DNA from 4 places in the Halomonas sp. R57-5 genome. Region 1 is predicted to be linked to each of the others. Evidence: predicted binding sites of a transcription regulator. Region 1 holds the regulator's gene; each other region holds the start of a gene.
The links. The regulator sigma-54, encoded in region 1, starts transcription at its own class of promoters, with help from an activator protein. The targets are predictions, from matches to a motif close to TGGCACNNNNNTTGCTNT.
Positions count from the first base shown of each region.

Region 2: the regulator sigma-54 is predicted to act here: its motif matches at 1,757-1,774, upstream of HALO_RS17085 (formate/nitrite transporter family protein).
Region 3: the regulator sigma-54 is predicted to act here: its motif matches at 2,012-2,029, upstream of glnA (glutamate--ammonia ligase).
Region 4: the regulator sigma-54 is predicted to act here: its motif matches at 1,695-1,712, upstream of HALO_RS16365 (HAD-IIB family hydrolase).

Region 1 covers NZ_LN813019.1:3,190,757-3,195,045, forward strand. Annotated here, with positions in the region: gene lptA (lipopolysaccharide transport periplasmic protein LptA) at 1-231, shown strand, start outside; gene lptB (LPS export ABC transporter ATP-binding protein) at 243-992, shown strand; gene HALO_RS14755 (RNA polymerase factor sigma-54) at 1,157-2,569, shown strand; gene hpf (ribosome hibernation-promoting factor, HPF/YfiA family) at 2,668-2,976, shown strand; gene HALO_RS14765 (PTS sugar transporter subunit IIA) at 2,981-3,451, shown strand; gene rapZ (RNase adapter RapZ) at 3,543-4,289, shown strand, end outside.
Region 2 covers NZ_LN813019.1:3,729,308-3,733,596, forward strand. Annotated here, with positions in the region: gene HALO_RS17080 (sigma 54-interacting transcriptional regulator) at 1-1,569, opposite strand, end outside; gene HALO_RS17085 (formate/nitrite transporter family protein) at 1,934-2,746, shown strand; gene cynS (cyanase) at 2,806-3,246, shown strand; gene HALO_RS17095 (fructosamine kinase family protein) at 3,265-4,107, opposite strand; gene tal (transaldolase) at 4,158-4,289, opposite strand, start outside.
Region 3 covers NZ_LN813019.1:4,728,452-4,732,740, forward strand. Annotated here, with positions in the region: gene HALO_RS21570 (DUF4124 domain-containing protein) at 1-255, opposite strand, end outside; gene glnA (glutamate--ammonia ligase) at 375-1,781, opposite strand; gene HALO_RS21580 (hypothetical protein) at 2,324-2,947, shown strand; gene HALO_RS21585 (acyltransferase family protein) at 2,997-4,025, opposite strand; gene HALO_RS21590 (alpha/beta hydrolase) at 4,178-4,289, shown strand, end outside.
Region 4 covers NZ_LN813019.1:3,567,510-3,571,798, reverse strand. Annotated here, with positions in the region: gene HALO_RS16370 (OmpA family protein) at 224-1,243, shown strand; gene HALO_RS16365 (HAD-IIB family hydrolase) at 1,809-2,771, shown strand; gene HALO_RS16360 (glycosyl transferase) at 2,790-4,010, shown strand; gene HALO_RS16355 (methyl-accepting chemotaxis protein) at 4,160-4,289, opposite strand, start outside.

The sequences.
Region 1 (4,289 bases):
CAAGCCGAAGGGCAAGATGGCCCGACGGAAGGTTGGGCGCGACGGATTATTTACCACGTCGCCGAGCGCCGCGTAGAGCTAATCGACCAAGCCGAACTGATCCAACAAGAAGATACCTTTAGCGGTGGGCGCCTTGAGTATTTTATTGACCGCGAAGTGATTCAAGCGCGCTCTGACGTTGACGGCAGTGAGCCCCAGCGCATTCGTATGACTATTCAGCCTGAACAATAGGGAGCCAAGCTGTGGCAACTGCTGACACTGCGCCGATCAAAACCCTGTATGCCCACCACCTGGCGAAAAGCTACAAGCGCCGCCGAGTGGTCAAAGACATCAATTTAGAGATCTCCCAAGGCAGCATTGTTGGCCTACTGGGCCCCAACGGCGCAGGTAAAACCACCTCGTTCTACATGATTGTCGGGCTGGTGAAATCCGATGCTGGCAAGGTCGGAATCGATGCGGTGGATTTAACCCGTGCGCCGATGCACGAGCGCGCAGCGGCGGGTATTGGCTACCTCCCCCAAGAGGCGTCTATTTTTCGCAAACTATCGGTTGCCGATAACATTATGGCGATACTCGAGACGCGCAAAGAACTTGACCGCACAGGACGCGAACAGCGCCTGGAAGCGCTACTCGAAGACTTTCATATCACCCACATCCGCGACAACCTTGGCATGAGCCTTTCGGGCGGTGAGCGCAGGCGTGTAGAAATTGCCCGCTCGCTGGCCACTGACCCTGCCTTTATTTTACTGGATGAGCCCTTTGCTGGCGTCGACCCTATTTCGGTAGGCGAGATCAAAACCATCATTCGTGCGCTGAAGCAACGTCATATTGGCGTACTGATCACCGATCACAACGTGCGTGAAACCCTCGATATTTGCGATATCGCCTATATCGTTGGTGATGGGCAAATCATTGCCAGCGGTTCACCCAGTGCCATTCTCGATAATCAGAAGGTCAGAGACGTATATCTGGGTGCTGATTTTCGCCTTTAAACTGATCAGCTATGCCTACAATCACCGCCTGCCCATAAACCTATTTTTTGGTTCTGTAAATAGCGCTCTGCAACAACTTTACTACCAATGGCATGCTTATTGCACTTGCACCAGACACTCACTCGCACTAGGGTGGAGCATTCTGATTAACGAGTGGTTCTCAGATGGTCATGAAAGCTTCTCTCCAACTGCGTATCGGCACACAGCTGACCATGACGCCCCAGTTGCAACAGGCGATTGCGCTGTTGCAACTCTCGACGCTGGACCTTCGTCAAGAAATTCAGCAGGCCCTAGATGCCAATCCCATGCTGGAGCAGGAAGATGAATTTGGTGAGCAGGCTGTCAGCGAGCCTAAGGAAGAAGAGTGGTCAGAGGGCATCCCCACTGAACTCTCAGTAGATAGCGACTGGTCAGATACCTATCAAGATATGGGTAGCCAGGGCGGCAGCAGCGAAGGCCCTGATTTTGAGCGTCAGGCAGCCGGGCAGAGCCTGCATGGGCACCTACTATGGCAGCTTGCCATGACCGACTTTAGCGCCCGCGAACAGCTTGTCGCAGAGAGCTTAATCGACGCGCTCGACGCCAACGGCTACTTAACCCAGCCGCTTAACGATATTCGTGAGGGCCTGCGTGCCCAGGGCATTGACGGGCTTAGCCAACGCGAGGTAGAAACCATTCTGCTCAAACTCCAGCAGTTTGAGCCAACCGGTATCTTTGCCCGCGACCTGCGTGAATGCCTGATGCTGCAGCTCGCCGCCCTGCCCGATGATACGCCGCTACTGGTTCCCGCCCGCCGCCTAGTGCGGCAGTTCCTCGAAGCGCTTGGTAAGGATGACATGCGCCTGCTAAAGCGCCGCCTGGGGCTCGATGACCAACAGCTGGCCGATGTTATCCTACTTATTCGCAGCCTCGACCCCCGCCCAGGCAGCGCCTACGGCGACACCGATGACAGCTATGTAACCCCCGACCTGGTCGTCCGCCACGACCACGAAGGCTGGCATTTAGAACTCAACCCAGAGGCCCTGCCACGGCTGCGCATTCAGCCCGACTACGCCAGTTTGATTAAGCGTGCGGACAAAAGCGATGACAACCAGTTTCTCAAAGAGCACCTACAGGAAGCGCGCTGGCTGATTAAGAGCCTCTCGAGCCGTAACGATACGCTGCTACGCGTGGGGCGCGAAATCATCACCCGCCAGATTGGCTTTTTAGAGCACGGCGAAGAAGCCATGAAACCGCTGATACTGGCCGATATTGCCGAAGCTGTGGAGATGCACGAATCGACGATTTCACGGGTCACGACGCAAAAATATATCCATACCCCCCGGGGCGTGTTCGAGCTCAAGTACTTTTTCTCAAGTCAGGTGAGCGGTCAAGATGGCGACAGTCACTCCAGCACCGCCATCCGCGCGCGACTCAAGAAATTGATTCAAGAGGAGCCACCCGGCAAGCCGCTCTCAGACAGCCGCCTAGTCACGCTATTAGGCGAAGGAGGGATTCAAGTAGCGCGGCGTACGGTGGCTAAATATCGCGAGGCCATGGGCATTCCTTCCTCCAGTGAGCGACGTCGTTTACGCTAGGTTCTGTCGACGTTGCAGCGAATCTCTCGACAAGGGCTTTGCAACGCGGCAAAAAGGGTTACAATCGAAGTACAGTCCGATGGATAAGGAGCACGTCAATGCAAGTAAATATCACTGGTCATCACGTAGAACTGACTGACGCCTTGCGTGACTATGTCAACGAAAAGCTTGAGCGTGTAGAGCGCCATTACGACAATATAACCACGGTGCAAGTCACCTTATCAGTGGAGAAAGAGCGCCAGCAGGCCGCTTGTACGCTGCACGCCGCAGGTGCTGACTTACATGCGGAAGCCCTCGACAGTGATATGTACGCCGCTATCGACGCCCTAGCGGATAAAATCGACCGTCAACTCGTTAAACACAAGGAAAAAGCACAAGCTCGCGCCCAAGGCGCAGGTGTGCGTTAATTCAATGACGTTGGAAACCATACTCCCCCCGGAGCGCGTTCTTTTTGACGTACCCGGGGGCAGCAAAAAAAGGGTGCTGGAGTTTTACAGCACCTTTATCGCGCAAAATATCCCCAGCCTGGACAGCCAAGAAGTGTTTAGCCGTCTAATCGGCCGCGAGCGCTTAGGCAGTACCGGTATCGGTAACGGCGTGGCTATTCCCCATGCGCGCAGCCCCCACTGCACCGCCCCTATCGCTGGTTTTTTAAAACTCTCAGAAGCGATTGATTTTGACGCTATCGACGGAGACCCGGTAGATCTGGTGTTTGTCCTGCTGGTACCTGAAGAAGCAGATGACACACACCTCTCTCTGCTCGGCCAAGTAGCGACCATCATGAATGATGCGGATACACGCCAGCAGCTGCGTAAAGCAGCCAGTCAGCGCGAGCTACTTGAGCTGATTACCGCCAAAATTCGTGAGCAATCCGCGGCCTAACGGTCTTCAAACCTGTTTTAAGGTTCGTTACGGCAGGTAATGTTTCGCTCACCACCCTCAACGCAGCTTGACCAAAGCAAAGAGAGACTCTATGCAACTGGTGATCATTAGCGGCCGCTCCGGGTCAGGCAAATCTATCGCTCTACAGGCGCTGGAGGACCTTGGCTATTATGCGATTGATAACCTCCCCGCTATGCTGCTGGGCTCGTTGGTGGACGAATTACGCGACCAGGGTGACCGCGCTCACTTGGCGGTCAGTATCGATGCCCGTAATTTGCCGGGAGCGCTGGAGCGCCTACCGTCTTTGTTAGAAGAGTTGCGCCAGCGTAAAATCGATTTTCAAGTTATTTACTTGACCACCGATGCCCGTATCCTGCTTGAGCGTTACTCCGCTACCCGGCGACGCCATCCGCTGACTCGGGATAGCGAGATGACCCTGGAAGAGGCGATCAATAAAGAAGAGGAGACGCTGGAGGATATTCGCGATCTAGCCGATCTATTGATCGATACATCTCGCTTATCGGTACACGATTTGCGCCGTCGCATTACCGACCAGGTAGCGCACCAGCGCCGCGATAAGCTAACGCTGACCCTTGAGTCGTTTGGTTATAAACGCGGCGTGCCGTTAGACGCTGATTTGGTCTTCGACGTGCGCTGTCTGCCGAACCCTTACTGGGACCCAACGCTACGCCAGTTCACCGGCCGCGACGCTGAGATTGTGGCTTTTTTGAGCGGCTATCCCATTGTTGACGCCATGAGCGACGACATTCTGGCTTGGCTAGAGCGTTGGCTACCCGCTTACCAGAATAGCCAACGCAGCTACATGACTATCGCGATT
Region 2 (4,289 bases), 540 kb from region 1:
CCAGGGGTAGTGCTGAAGAATCTCCAGCTGGGCGGGGGGAATGCGCACCCCTGGCTTATTAAACTTCAGGCAGGCGCGCTGTAAAAAGTGTCGCGCCAACAGCGGCACATCCTCAATTCGCTTACGCAGCGGCACCGAATCGATTGGAAACACATTGAGACGGAAATAGAGATCTTCGCGAAAATGGCCCGCGTCAATCATCTCGCGCAGCTCACGGTTAGTGGCGGCGATCACACGAACATCGACCTTCCGAGTACGGTTATCGCCCACCCGCTCAAACTGCTGATCCTGCAACACCCGCAGCAGCTTGCTCTGAAGCTCCAGAGGTATTTCACCAACCTCATCCAAAAACAGCGTGCCACCGTGGGCCAGTTCAAAGCGCCCGGTGCGATCTTGAACAGCACCGGTAAACGCCCCTTTAACATGGCCAAAAAACTCGCTTTCAAATAAGTCCCGTGGAATAGCCGCACAGTTCACCCGGATCAGCGGCCGGTCGCTACGCGTACTGCCAGCATGAATGGCGCGGGCAATCAGCTCTTTACCGGTGCCCGACTCGCCGCTGATCAGCACGTTGGCGCTGGTGGGAGCGACCAGTTCAATCTGCTGGATTAACTTTGCCACCGCCGGGCTGTTGCCGACAATATCACGGTGGTTAAGCTCCGCTTTTATCTCTTCTTGAAGGTACTCATTTTCCAATTCCAAACGCTGCTTGAGCGACTCCACTTCAGCAAGAGCATCGCGCAGTTGCTGCTCAGCGCGCTTGCGCTCGCGAATATCGCGAAACAGCACTACCGCCCCGACCAACCTGCCCATTTCGAAAATCGGCGTACTGGTGTATTCAACCGGAATCGCTTCGCTATTTTTATGCCAGAACACTTCGTTATCGACGTGATGTACTTGGCCGTCGCTAAACGAGGCATGGATCGGGCACTGCTGTACCGGAAAGTGGCTGCCATCGGCGTGGGTGTGATGGAACATCAGGTGGGCGTCGTGGCCCACCATATCCTCGGTGCTCCAGCCTAAAATGCGCTCGGCAGCAGGATTCACAAAGGTGGTTTTGCCTTCGGCATCCAGGCCGTAAATGCCCTCCCCCGCTGCGCCAAGAATAAGCTGGTTCTGCTTCTCAATCCGCTCAAACACCTGCTCGACCCGCTGCCAGCCCACTTCGCCCTGGCGGTGCTGGCGGCCTAGCTCCGCTTTTGCCCGCCGCTGTTCGGCTTTATTGCGATCAATCAACGTCAATAAAAGCTGCGAAGAGTCTTCAATATGTTGAGCATATACCTCGACCCGATACGGCTGGCGCAGCATGTCGAGCATCACCAAGTCATCTGACCAGGCCGCTTTCTGTGCCAACGCCTCACCGGTGAAGTTCACCCATAGCGGCAGTGAAGCGCTCAAGCGATGGCTAAAGGGAGCCCTCAGCGGTAGTGCTTCATCAATATTGAGCATCTCGCAGGCGGCAGGGTTTGCGTCGAGTAGTTGGTCGGCAAAAGGGTCGACCACGAGCATCGCAAGGGGGGAGATGCGGCCCATTAGTGCGGCGGTGTGAAGGCTTGCTGGCTCATCCATTGGCGTTAGGCTCGAGTTAGTTGTCCCTTAACCATTCAATTCCCGCGCCATTCACGACATTTCGTCAATAAAACAACGGAATATCGTGAATTACGATTTTTCGTAACACACAAAACGCTCCAAAAAGACTCGTGAAATAAAAAATAAATATATTAAAAACAGATATTTATAAAAAATACGCGCGAGTTGGCACACAAATAGCAACGGTAGTGAGGATAGTGCGATAGCGCCACACGCCTAATCTCTTTTGCACCAGGACGGCGCAGCCATCGGTTTTATTGCTTCTATTTATTGCTCCTACCAGGAAACACTAAAACTTTTGGGTTAGGCGTTAATTAACCGAAATGACACAGGAGACATACTTATGTCTTATTTAATGCCCAGTGAATTTGTCACCAAGTTGGTGGATCAGGGTGAGTCAAAAGTCTATATGGGCACCCGGGATACGCTTATCCGTTCCTTTATGGCAGGGGCGACCCTAGCGTTGGCAGTTATTTTTGCCATTACCATAGCGACACAAACAGGCAACTTTTTGATCGGGGCGCTGCTTTTTCCTGTCGGCTTTGTGATGCTTTATCTGATGGGTTATGACCTGCTCACAGGTGTTTTCACGCTGGTGCCCCTTGCATGGCTCGACAAGCGGCCTGGCGTCACACTACCTCGAATGCTCAAGTGCTGGGCGCTGGTGGGGCTCGGCAATCTTGGGGGCGCCCTGTTTATCGCCACCTTTGGCTACCTGAATTTCACTATGGGCGGAACCGAGGAGATCAACGCTGTCGGCCAAACGATGATGACTGTGGGTGAAAGTCGCACGGTGGGTTACCAGGACGCGGGACTTGCCGGTTGGATTGTGCTCTTCATGAGAGGCATGTTCTGCAACTGGATGGTCTCAATGGGCGTGGTAGGTGCTGCTATCTCCACAACGGTTTCTGGCAAAATCATGGCCATGTGGATGCCGATTATTGTCTTCTTCTATCTCGGTTTTGAGCACTCCGTGGTCAACATGTTCTTGTTCCCGATTGGCCTCATGATGGGCGCTGACTTCACCCTGTATCAATACATTATGTGGAACGAGATCCCCACGGTGCTGGGTAACCTGGTTGGCGGTCTGACACTGGTTGGTTTGGTGCTCTACACCACCCACGTCCGCACTCAAGCCAAAAAAGTCTTTTCTTGATTACTGCCTATTAGCCAAAAAAGGGCCTCAAACGCCCTCCACTCCAAAGGAGAACCATCATGGATAAGCTCGAAATGCGTCACACTCTGCTCGCCGCCAAAGCGCGTAAAAAGATGAGCTGGGACGATATTGGCAACGCGGTGGGTATGTCGCCGGTGTGGGTCGCTTCCGCCTGTTACGGCATGAACAGCGCCAGCCAAGCGATTGCCGATAAGCTTTGTGACTCCCTCGGCGTGGACAGCGATGTCGCCGAAGCTTTAGTGGCTTTCCCCACCAAAGCCTGGGACGAAGCGATCCCCCAAGACCCCTTCATCTACCGCCTGTATGAAGTCGTTGGCGTTTACGGGGAGACCCTGAAAGACGTGGTGCAGGAGAAATTTGGCGACGGCATTATGAGCGCCATCGACTTCACCATGGAAGTCGATAAAATCGAAGACCCCAAAGGTGACCGGGTACTATTAACTTTGAATGGTAAGTTTTTGCCCTATAAATCTTGGTAAAACGTAAGTCCTGGCAAGTCAGGCGAAAGACTCGAGCCTCGCCACGCTGCGCTCAACCGCCGAACGATAACCGGCACCGAACAGCAGCAGGTGATTCAGCAGCGGGTAAAGCTGAAACAGCGCTTCACGCCTCGGCCAATCGGTCGGGGCGTCGCCATTCCAGTAAGCATCAAAAAACGCCTCCCCCGGCGAGCCAAATAGCGTTAGCATTGCCAAATCTACTTCCGCGTAGTGACGGTACACCGCGGGGTCGATAACCGCGGGCCCCTTTGTCGTGAAGAGCACATTCCCCGACCATAGGTCACCATGGAGCAAGCTGGGCGGCGCATCCGGCAGCCAACTCTCCAAATCGTGAGCCAAACGCTCGATACGCCTCCGCAACTCGCCGTCCAATAGCCCACGCTGGTGACACGCCTCACACAGGGGTAATAAACGCCGCTCACGCTGGAAGGCCCGCCCGTCACTAAGCGCTGCATTAGGCTGGGGCGTGCGCCCACAGGCATTATCCTGATGCCAGCCGTGGGCGTCGCCAATCACACCGTGCAGCCCGCGCAGCCCTTCACCTAGCGCGGCTTCGCTCTGCGGCCCACCTGGCACGGTATCCAGCGACTCAATGACTAGCCAGCCCGCTGACAAACCTAACACTTCAGGCACCACCAACTGCGCAGAGGCGCTGCGCAGGGCACGTAGCCCTTCGGCTTCACCGCGCAGTTGTGTCGCGTCGTCGTGTTTAATCACCACCTGCCCCTGGCGCGTCTCCAGGCGGTATACGGCGGCGATATCCCCCCCACTTAGCGACTGCAAGTCTCCAGCAGGGGTTAACGAGATGGACTCTAACAGCTGGATTAGGGTGGCATCCATGTCACTCTCCCCGTTGCTCGAATTTAGCTCGATCGACTGACTTATGGCGCTTAGCCTAGTCGTTTATCGATCAGGCTCTCTAGCTCAAGCTGGTCATCGTGGAAGCGGCGGATGCCTTCGGCCAGCTTGTCATTAGCCATGGCGTCTTGATTGTGGCCCCAGCGGAAGGCCGATTCACTTAA
Region 3 (4,289 bases), 1.5 Mb from region 1:
CTGTGGCGCTGATGGGGCCGCATTCGTGCCAGAATTGACGAGCGCCGCGCTTAATGCAGGCGGCAGGCTTGGCAACGGCGACAACTCTAAGGCCTCACCACCGCGACCAGGGTCATCGGTAAAGGTCACGTTGCCGTCCTCATCGGTAACTCGATATACCGTCTGCCCGAATGCCAAAACGGCTGCGCCAGCAAGCGTCGCGCCCAAAAGAGTCACCAGCACGCCGCGCATCGCGACTGTATTGATCCTACTCATCGCACCCCTTGCACTGCTTATAAGCCCCAATAATAAAAAACCCCGCCGAAGCGAGGTTCTATTAATAATCACCGTTTCCGCCGCCTGGCTGATAAACAGCCAGGGGTTAAAAACGCTGATTAGCAGCTGTAGTACATATCAAACTCAATCGGGTGCGTAGTCATGCGAATACGCTCAACTTCTTCCATTTTGAGTTCGATGTAGGCATCGATCATCTCGTCGGTGAACACGCCACCTTCGGTCAAGAACGCACGGTCAGCGTCGAGTGCTTCCAGTGCTTGATCCAGGCTATGCGCCACGGTCGGTACTGACTTGCCTTCTTCTGGCGGCAGGTCGTACAGGTTTTTGTCCATGGCATCGCCAGGATGGATCTTGTTTTTGATGCCGTCGATACCCGCCATCAACATGGCAGAGAACGCCAGGTAGGGGTTAGCGGTCGGGTCAGGGAAACGTGCTTCTACACGCTTACCTTTCGGGCTAGCGGTGTAAGGAATGCGGATTGAAGCAGAACGGTTGCGGGCGCTGTAAGCCAGCATTACCGGGGCTTCAAAACCAGGTACCAGACGCTTGTACGAGTTGGTAGACGCGTTAGTAAAGGCGTTCAGAGCACGAGCGTGCTTGATGATACCGCCAATGTAGAACAGCGCCATTTCAGACAGACCAGCATACTCGTCACCGGCGAACTGGTTCTCACCGCCTTTCCAGAACGACTGGTGCACGTGCATACCTGAACCGTTGTCACCTACCAGCGGCTTCGGCATAAAGGTGGCGGTTTTGCCATACGCGTGGGCCACGTTGTGGATCACGTATTTCATTTCCTGCACTTCGTCAGCTTTCTTCACCAGCGTGTTGAATTTCACGCCAATTTCGTTCTGACCTGCGTTGGAAACTTCGTGGTGGTGAACTTCCACGGTCTGACCAATCGCTTCCAGGGTGTTACACATGGCACCACGAATATCGTGGAAGCTATCCACCGGGGGAACCGGGAAGTAGCCGCCTTTAACGCGCGGACGGTGCCCCAGGTTGCCGCCTTCAACGACACTGTCGGTTGCCCAAGCGCCTTCGTCGGAAGTGATTTTATACATGGAGCCCTGGATATCAGACTTCCAGTGCACTTCGTCAAAGATGAAGAATTCAGGCTCAGGACCAAAGAAAGCGGTGTCGCCCAGGCCAGTAGACTGAAGGTAAGCCTCTGCACGCTTAGCAATGGAGCGCGGGTCACGGTCGTAGCCCTGCATGGTGGCCGGCTCGATGATGTCGCAGCGTAGAACCAGCGTGGCATCTTCAGTGAAGGGGTCCAGGTAACCAGTACCATCTTCCGGGCGCAGAATCATGTCGGATTCGTTGATGCCCTTCCAGCCTTCAATAGAAGAGCCATCAAACATTTGGCCATTCTCGAAGAATTCTTCGTCCACATCGCGAGCAGGCACGGTAACGTGCTGCTCTTTACCGCGAGTGTCGGTAAAACGCAGGTCTACCCATTTAACATCATGTTCTTCAATTAGCGCGAGGGTCTTGGCTGACATAGTGTCCTCCGGTATGAGCGTGGCTTAAAGCTAACGACAGTAAGCTACCGATAAAAGTGTTGTTCGACAAACTACGTGCTAAACCGCACGTTTGTCATTCTTGTTCGCTCAACGTTTGCCTGACATTTTTAACAAATCGCTCAGCGAGCATTTCAGACCGGCTATCGTTTTAGCATGCCGCAGGGCTTATGCCTACGGCCACTAGCCGCTTCAAAACTTACTACACAGTCAAAGCACATTTCATGCCAACACTGCACCAATATGGCGTAAAAAAACAATAAATGATTGTTTTGTATATCATAAAAAATAAAGCTAAATGCCTCTTGATGACGCATAACGGCTAAACAAGGTGTCTCAAGCCAGCTAAAAACCCCTCAATGCACCAAAATAGAACAAAAATAATGCTTTATGCGCCATTAAAGAGCACTAAATATACTGAACCCTCTTTTTTAGCTCGCAAGTTTTTTTACTTGCTACCCAAATAAACCAGATACTACAATAAATTACAAATTGATAGATTAGCTCACAATTGGAGTCGGCAAATGGGATCGGTCTGCTTTATCGTTGATGCCATGGTGACGGGTGAGATGTTGCCACGCCATTTAAAATCCATACGTGAGTCAGGTGTTGCCGACCACTTGCTGCCCATTTTAGTGACAGCCACTCAAGCTCAAGCGCGCCTGAGTGCTATTGAACAGCGCTACCACACCCACTCGCTGATTACCCCAACGCGAACGCTAGGGGCTCGCCTTAATAAAGCCGCGTTTGCCAGTCAAGCCGAATGGCTCATCATTGCGCTGCAAAAAAAACCGCTGCCTGCCGCACTTTGGGGCGCGCTCTATCCACAGCTCAACACTTACACCCTGGACGCGTTAATTATCGGCCTCACCCGGCCATCGCTGTCGGAACGCATTCTGCGGCGCCTGTTGGCAAGTGCGTTAATTTTGCCGCCCTACATCGCCGTTAGGCGCGTCTGGCTTGAACGCTTGGGTGGGTTTGACCCTGAGTTGGGCGATGACAGCACGATAGTCGATTTTTTGCAGCGCTTACACGCCTGCCCCACCCGCTTGAAAACCTACAGCGGCCACCTGCTTAGCCAAATGGATGATCCAGACGATTGTTCGCTACCTACCCCGCCCGGTGCGGCTTGCACTACGCGCCCTTGACACGGGCCCTATCACTATCTCTTACCGTCACTGCTTTTTTTGCTGCTGCCTAGCTGACCTTCAACTGCTTACCAAATAGCATGGCGCCGAGTGTGGTGGTATTGGCCAGCTTATTAAGGCCCACAGACCCCACTGCGCCCACCACTATGAGCACCAGCGCATACACCCCAACCGGTAACGACAAAGGCTCAATCGCCAGATCGGTGAGCACAAAGAACATAGGGTGCGCCAAGTAAATACCGAACGAATACGCATTGATGTGGCGCACCCATAAAGGCGCAGGACGCCTGGCCAAGTAGCGCATGGCGCACAGCGTAAACAGCACGAAGAAAGGAATTACCCATACCTCTTTGGAAGAGAAGGCCAGCCAGCCAGCGAAGGTCGCAGCAATAATCAGTGCCACCATTAGCGCTAACCAGAACGGGCGGGCCATTTGTTGCATCCAGACAGGCCGCGCCAACATAACGCTCTCAGGGGCTAGCGGGTAGTAGCGCACCAGCACCAGAGCAAGAAAAAACACATAGATCCAGCCCAGTGGAGCAATCCAGAGCAGATAACCGGGCAGGTCAACGTCAAACCAGTAAGCCAGCCCCCAATACGCCATGCTGATCACACAGGCGCCCCACAGCCACGGCACCGGGTTCAAGCGCCACAGCTGCCAACGGGTAAACAACCAATAAGCCACATAAAACTGCATCGCGATGATCAAAAAATAGCCATGCCAGCCCGCGTAGACATAATACTCAATGGTATTGGCCACAAACCCCACCGGCTCATCTGAGGCCTGCAGCCTTACCCATTCAGCCGTCGAATAGATAAAGCCATACACAAAGTACGGCACCATCACATACTTAACGCGCTGGGCTAGAAAACCTTCCGGCACGGCCTTGTCGTAGCGAACGGCAAATACAAAGACCGCAATAAACAGGAAAATCGGCGTACCCAAAACCAGCGGTATGCGCATCAAATCGGTGGCAACGTTATCGAGGCGTTGATTGACGTGATCTAATAAGTGAAACAAAAAAACGGCTATACAGCCGTAAGCACGTAACCAATAGATCTCTTCAATTTTCCGCATTGGGCCTCCCGCCGCTACCTATTCCTACCCTGGCATTTTGAATGGCGATGATGAATGACTATGCTAACTGACTGTCTTATATGGCTATGATGAACAATGAGGGCCTTCACGCTGTCCGACCCTATTGAACAGTTTTAATTCCCGGAGGAAACGTGTTCATCCCCAAACTACCGCTACTCTCGTACCGATGTAACGCCCTACTCACCGCGTTTATTGGCTGGCTAACGTTTAGCGGCCACAGTTTAGCCAGCGAGGTTGAACACC
Region 4 (4,289 bases), 380 kb from region 1:
TGCCAGCCCCAAACTGACAGGGCGTATAAAATAGGGCAATGGAGATAATCTGGGACGGGTGCGCACCTGCGGGTTCCTTTTTTGCTACAAAACGGCTTTTGATAGACTGTTAGCCATGCGTAATATGGCATCTTAGTTTGCCATGCCTAATTCGACTCACCTAATTTGACTCACTTAGCTAGATCGGCCACGAGGTTAAAAACTTGAATGAGCGATGATAATAATGCTTGAAGATCACCGCAGCGGTCCGCGCCATGATTCGCTAATGTCGGCTTACCATGAAAGCGATAGCGGTAGCGGATGGATGATTAGTTACCTCGATATTATGACGCTGCTGGTAGCGCTATTTGTGGTCATTATCGCTGCCGCTGGGCCGGTAATTCCTCAGTGGAACCAGGAGGATACTCAGAAAGATAGCGCGAGCGAATACGCCTACACATCAGTACCCGCTTTGGAAGTCCCCCTGCCCGAGTCGTTGGCCCAGGTAAGCGATGAGCGTGCCAGCGTTGCTCGGTGGCACGGGGCAGGGTTAAGCCCTGTGGCCGTTAGTGCGGCACTCGGCGTGGCTGGGCTGCCCAAGTTAACGGATTTCCCGCGGCGTAGAACAAGCTTCGGTGTTCCGCCGCTTTTGGCAGCGCCACCGCCCCTCGCCGAACCTGCGATCACTCTGCCAAAGCTGCTGATGCCCGCGGGCAGCGATGATTTTACATCGCCCTTAGCTGACTACATGGTGGTGTTGACTGATCGCCCTCCGGTGAATGTGCAAGCAGTGAGTGATGAGTCGGTCTCGGGGGCACTTGCGCTAAACCAGGCGCTTTCAGAACGCGTAGAAGAGTCTACCTACCTGCCCGACCTTGAGGGGGTTGAAGTCTCCCGGGTGGCCGAGGGGATTAGTCTTCGCGTGCAGGACCAACTGCTGTTTCCTTCAGCAACGGCTGAGCTAACCACTGACGGATCGTCACTAGTGGGCAGTTTATTGGAAACTATTCAGCGCTATGAAGGCGAAGTATGGGTTGAGGGGCACTCGGATAGCCAGACCATTAGCACTGATGAGTTCTCGTCTAACTGGGCATTGTCTAGCGCTCGAGCCATTGCCATTGTGGAAGCACTTGAAGCCGCCGGAGTAGATGCTGAGCGGCTACGCGCCGTAGGCCTGGCGGCCACAAAACCATTGGAAAGCAATGCCACAGCGGAAGGGCGTGCGCGTAACCGGCGGGTTGAGGTGGTTATTCACGTCGAGTAACGGTTAATGTAGACGCTATTCGAAGGGAGGGCGTCATAACACTAGAAGCCCAGTGGTCTGGAGCTAAATCGACCTCCAGCCGACGCACCCCTCTATGACAGTGGCCCATAAAAAAAGCCCGCCGGGGGAAGGGCGGGCATTAAAGGGCTTGGCTCACTGCAGCCCACTGGTATCAGGTGAGGGGTGTACAAGACCACCAGTGGGTACAATTTCAGTATAGCTATTTATGCGTCGTTGCCAAGCACTGTGACACTTTTTTATAACTTTATTTTCATCTTAGTTAGTTCTAATGCGCCTTTTTTGATAGGAAACAGCACTAAAGCGCACCGATCTGTTTCATGCACTTTTTTGGTGCGCTTTGTTTGCCTCTTTTTGGTGCTAACAGATATTCCGATTTATTTATTCCGTAAGACGTTCTGTAACCCTCTGCTGAGTCGGAACTTCTCTGTTTTGGCTTATAAATTGCTATGTTCTTGATAGCCAATTAATAGCTGGTCATCGCTCACATCAGGTGTTCTAGACATAATGCCTAAATAATGCGTTAAGGCCGAAAAGAGGTAGTGCCATGCCTGAATCCGCTCGTCTCTCCGCATCAACGCCTTCGGCAGCGTCAATCTCTTCGATTGATCCCGCTCTGCAGCCTCGGCTAGTAGTGACCGATCTCGATGGGTCGCTGCTCGACCATCACAGTTATGACTTCAGCCCTGCGGCCCCCTGGCTTGCCCGTTTAAAGCAGATGGGGGTGCCGGTCATTCCGGTGACCAGTAAAACCCGCGCCGAACTGATTCCCCTGCGCGAAGCCCTAGGCCTTACAGCAACGCCGTTTATTGCTGAAAATGGAGCAGTGATTGGTTTGCCGCCAGGCTGGTGCCATGCGCGCTTAGACCGTCCAGGAAGTGGCCGCGATGGCGTTGTTATCAAGCATCCTGGTGTGGATGTTGGCTTTATTCGTGCCCGATTGAAGGTATGGCGCGAACGTCTGGATATTCGTTTCACTCGCATGGGGGAGTTGAGTGTACCTGAGGTGATGGAGCTTACTGGGCTTGACGCAGTTCGCGCCCGCGATGCAAGACAGCGGGAAGGCAGTGAGCCGCTGCTGTGGCAGGACTCCGAAGCAGCTTTGGAGGCATTTCGCGCCGCTTTAGAAGGGGATGGGCTACAGCTGACTCAAGGCGGGCGCTTTTGGCATGTCATGGGGCTCTCCGCCGATAAGGGTAATGCCGTCGAGTGGCTGGTTAAGCGCTTTACGGCGTTAAGAGGTCGAACGCCTCTTTCACTAGGGTTAGGAGACGGGCCGAACGATATCACTATGCTCGAAGCAGTCGATCAAGCCGTCGTGATCCGAGGTTGCCACGATTTAGCTGTAGAGCCCCGCAACGCTTCGCTCTATCGCACCGAGGCAACAGGGCCGACCGGCTGGGCCGAGGGGGTGGACTACTGGTGGGGGCGAGACGACCGCCGTTTAGCGACGGCGGAGAAAGATGCGGCTGTGTTCTTGGAATCTTGTTCTTTGAGTACAGTTCTTTGAATTCAGGGAGGTAAGTGCATGAGTGACTTTCATCAAAACGGAATTATTACCGACTTTCACAATCTTACCCGGCGCTCGGTAGAAGCGCTTGAACAAGAGCTGTGCCAGTTTGCTCGACGACGCCCCATGGGGCTGATTCTGCCGTCGCTGTTTTCGGAGCTGGAAGGGCCTGCACTGTCGGCGATTGTCGATGAGTTGGTTAAAGTCCCGTATCTCAATGAAATTGTCATCGGCCTGGACCGCGCCGATCGGGAGCAGTTTTTGTACGCTCGCGATTTCTTCTCTCGCCTTCCCCTGCATACGCGCATTTTATGGAACGATGGCCCACGGCTGCGCGCCCTGGACGCAGAGTTGGAAGAGCACGGGCTAGGCTCGCTGGAGCCCGGCAAGGGGCGCAACGTATGGTACTGCGCCGGTTATATGTTGTCGTCTGGGCGTTCGAAGGTAGTGGGGTTGCACGACTGCGATATTCTGACCTACGAGCGGGGGCTACTGGCACGCTTAATGTATCCGGTTGCCCACCCCAATTTTAACTACAGTTTCTGCAAAGGCTATTACCCGCGCATTGCCGAGGGCAAACTGAACGGTCGCGTCTCTCGACTGTTAGTCACGCCGTTACTGCGGGCGCTGAAAACCGTCTGTGGGCCAATGCCTTATCTCGATTACCTGGATAGCTTTCGTTATCCGTTGTCGGGAGAGTTTGCGATGCGTAGCGAAGTGCTTGAAGGAATCCGTATGCCAGCGGACTGGGGGTTGGAGATTGGCGTATTGTCGGAGTTGCAGCGTAATTACTCTCTGCGCCAGCTTTGCCAGGTCGATATTGCCGATGCCTACGACCACAAGCATCAACCGGTTAGCGAAGAGGACCCCAACGGCGGCTTAAACCGCATGAGCCTGGATATCTCAAAAGCGCTCTACCGTAAACTAGCCACCCAGGGCATTACCTTTAGCAGCGAAGATTTCCGCACCCTTAAAGCCACCTATTACCGCTTTGCGCTGGATTTGATTGAAGCCTACGATCACGATGCCACCATGAACGGGCTGAGCCTTGACCGCCACAGTGAAGAGCAGGCAGTAGAGCTGTTTGCCAGCAACCTACTCGAAGCCGGCAATCTGTTTATGGATAACCCGCGAGAGCGCCCCTTTATTCCTAGTTGGAACCGGGTGCAGGCCGCAGTGCCGGATCTGCTCACGCGGATGCACGAGGCGGTAGAACTGGATAACCAGGGTAAGGTTTAACGGCCCAGGTGTTTAAGTCATCATTTCTTAAAAACCGTTCATCCATTAAAAAGGCCAGCTACCTTAAGGTAGCTGGCCTTGTACTTAGAGCAGTCTTTTAGCGTTCGGTTTTTTAGCCCATGATTTTCAATACTTAGCTTTCGCTAGTGCTAAAAATCACTGTGTTGATGAGCCGCCCGCTTGGCAGAAGAGGCGGCGGGTAAGCTTGCCTGTGCATGCCCCGCGCTCTTCTGGTTAATGCGGAAGTGTGCGACCAGTTGGCGCAGCTGATCGCTGAGC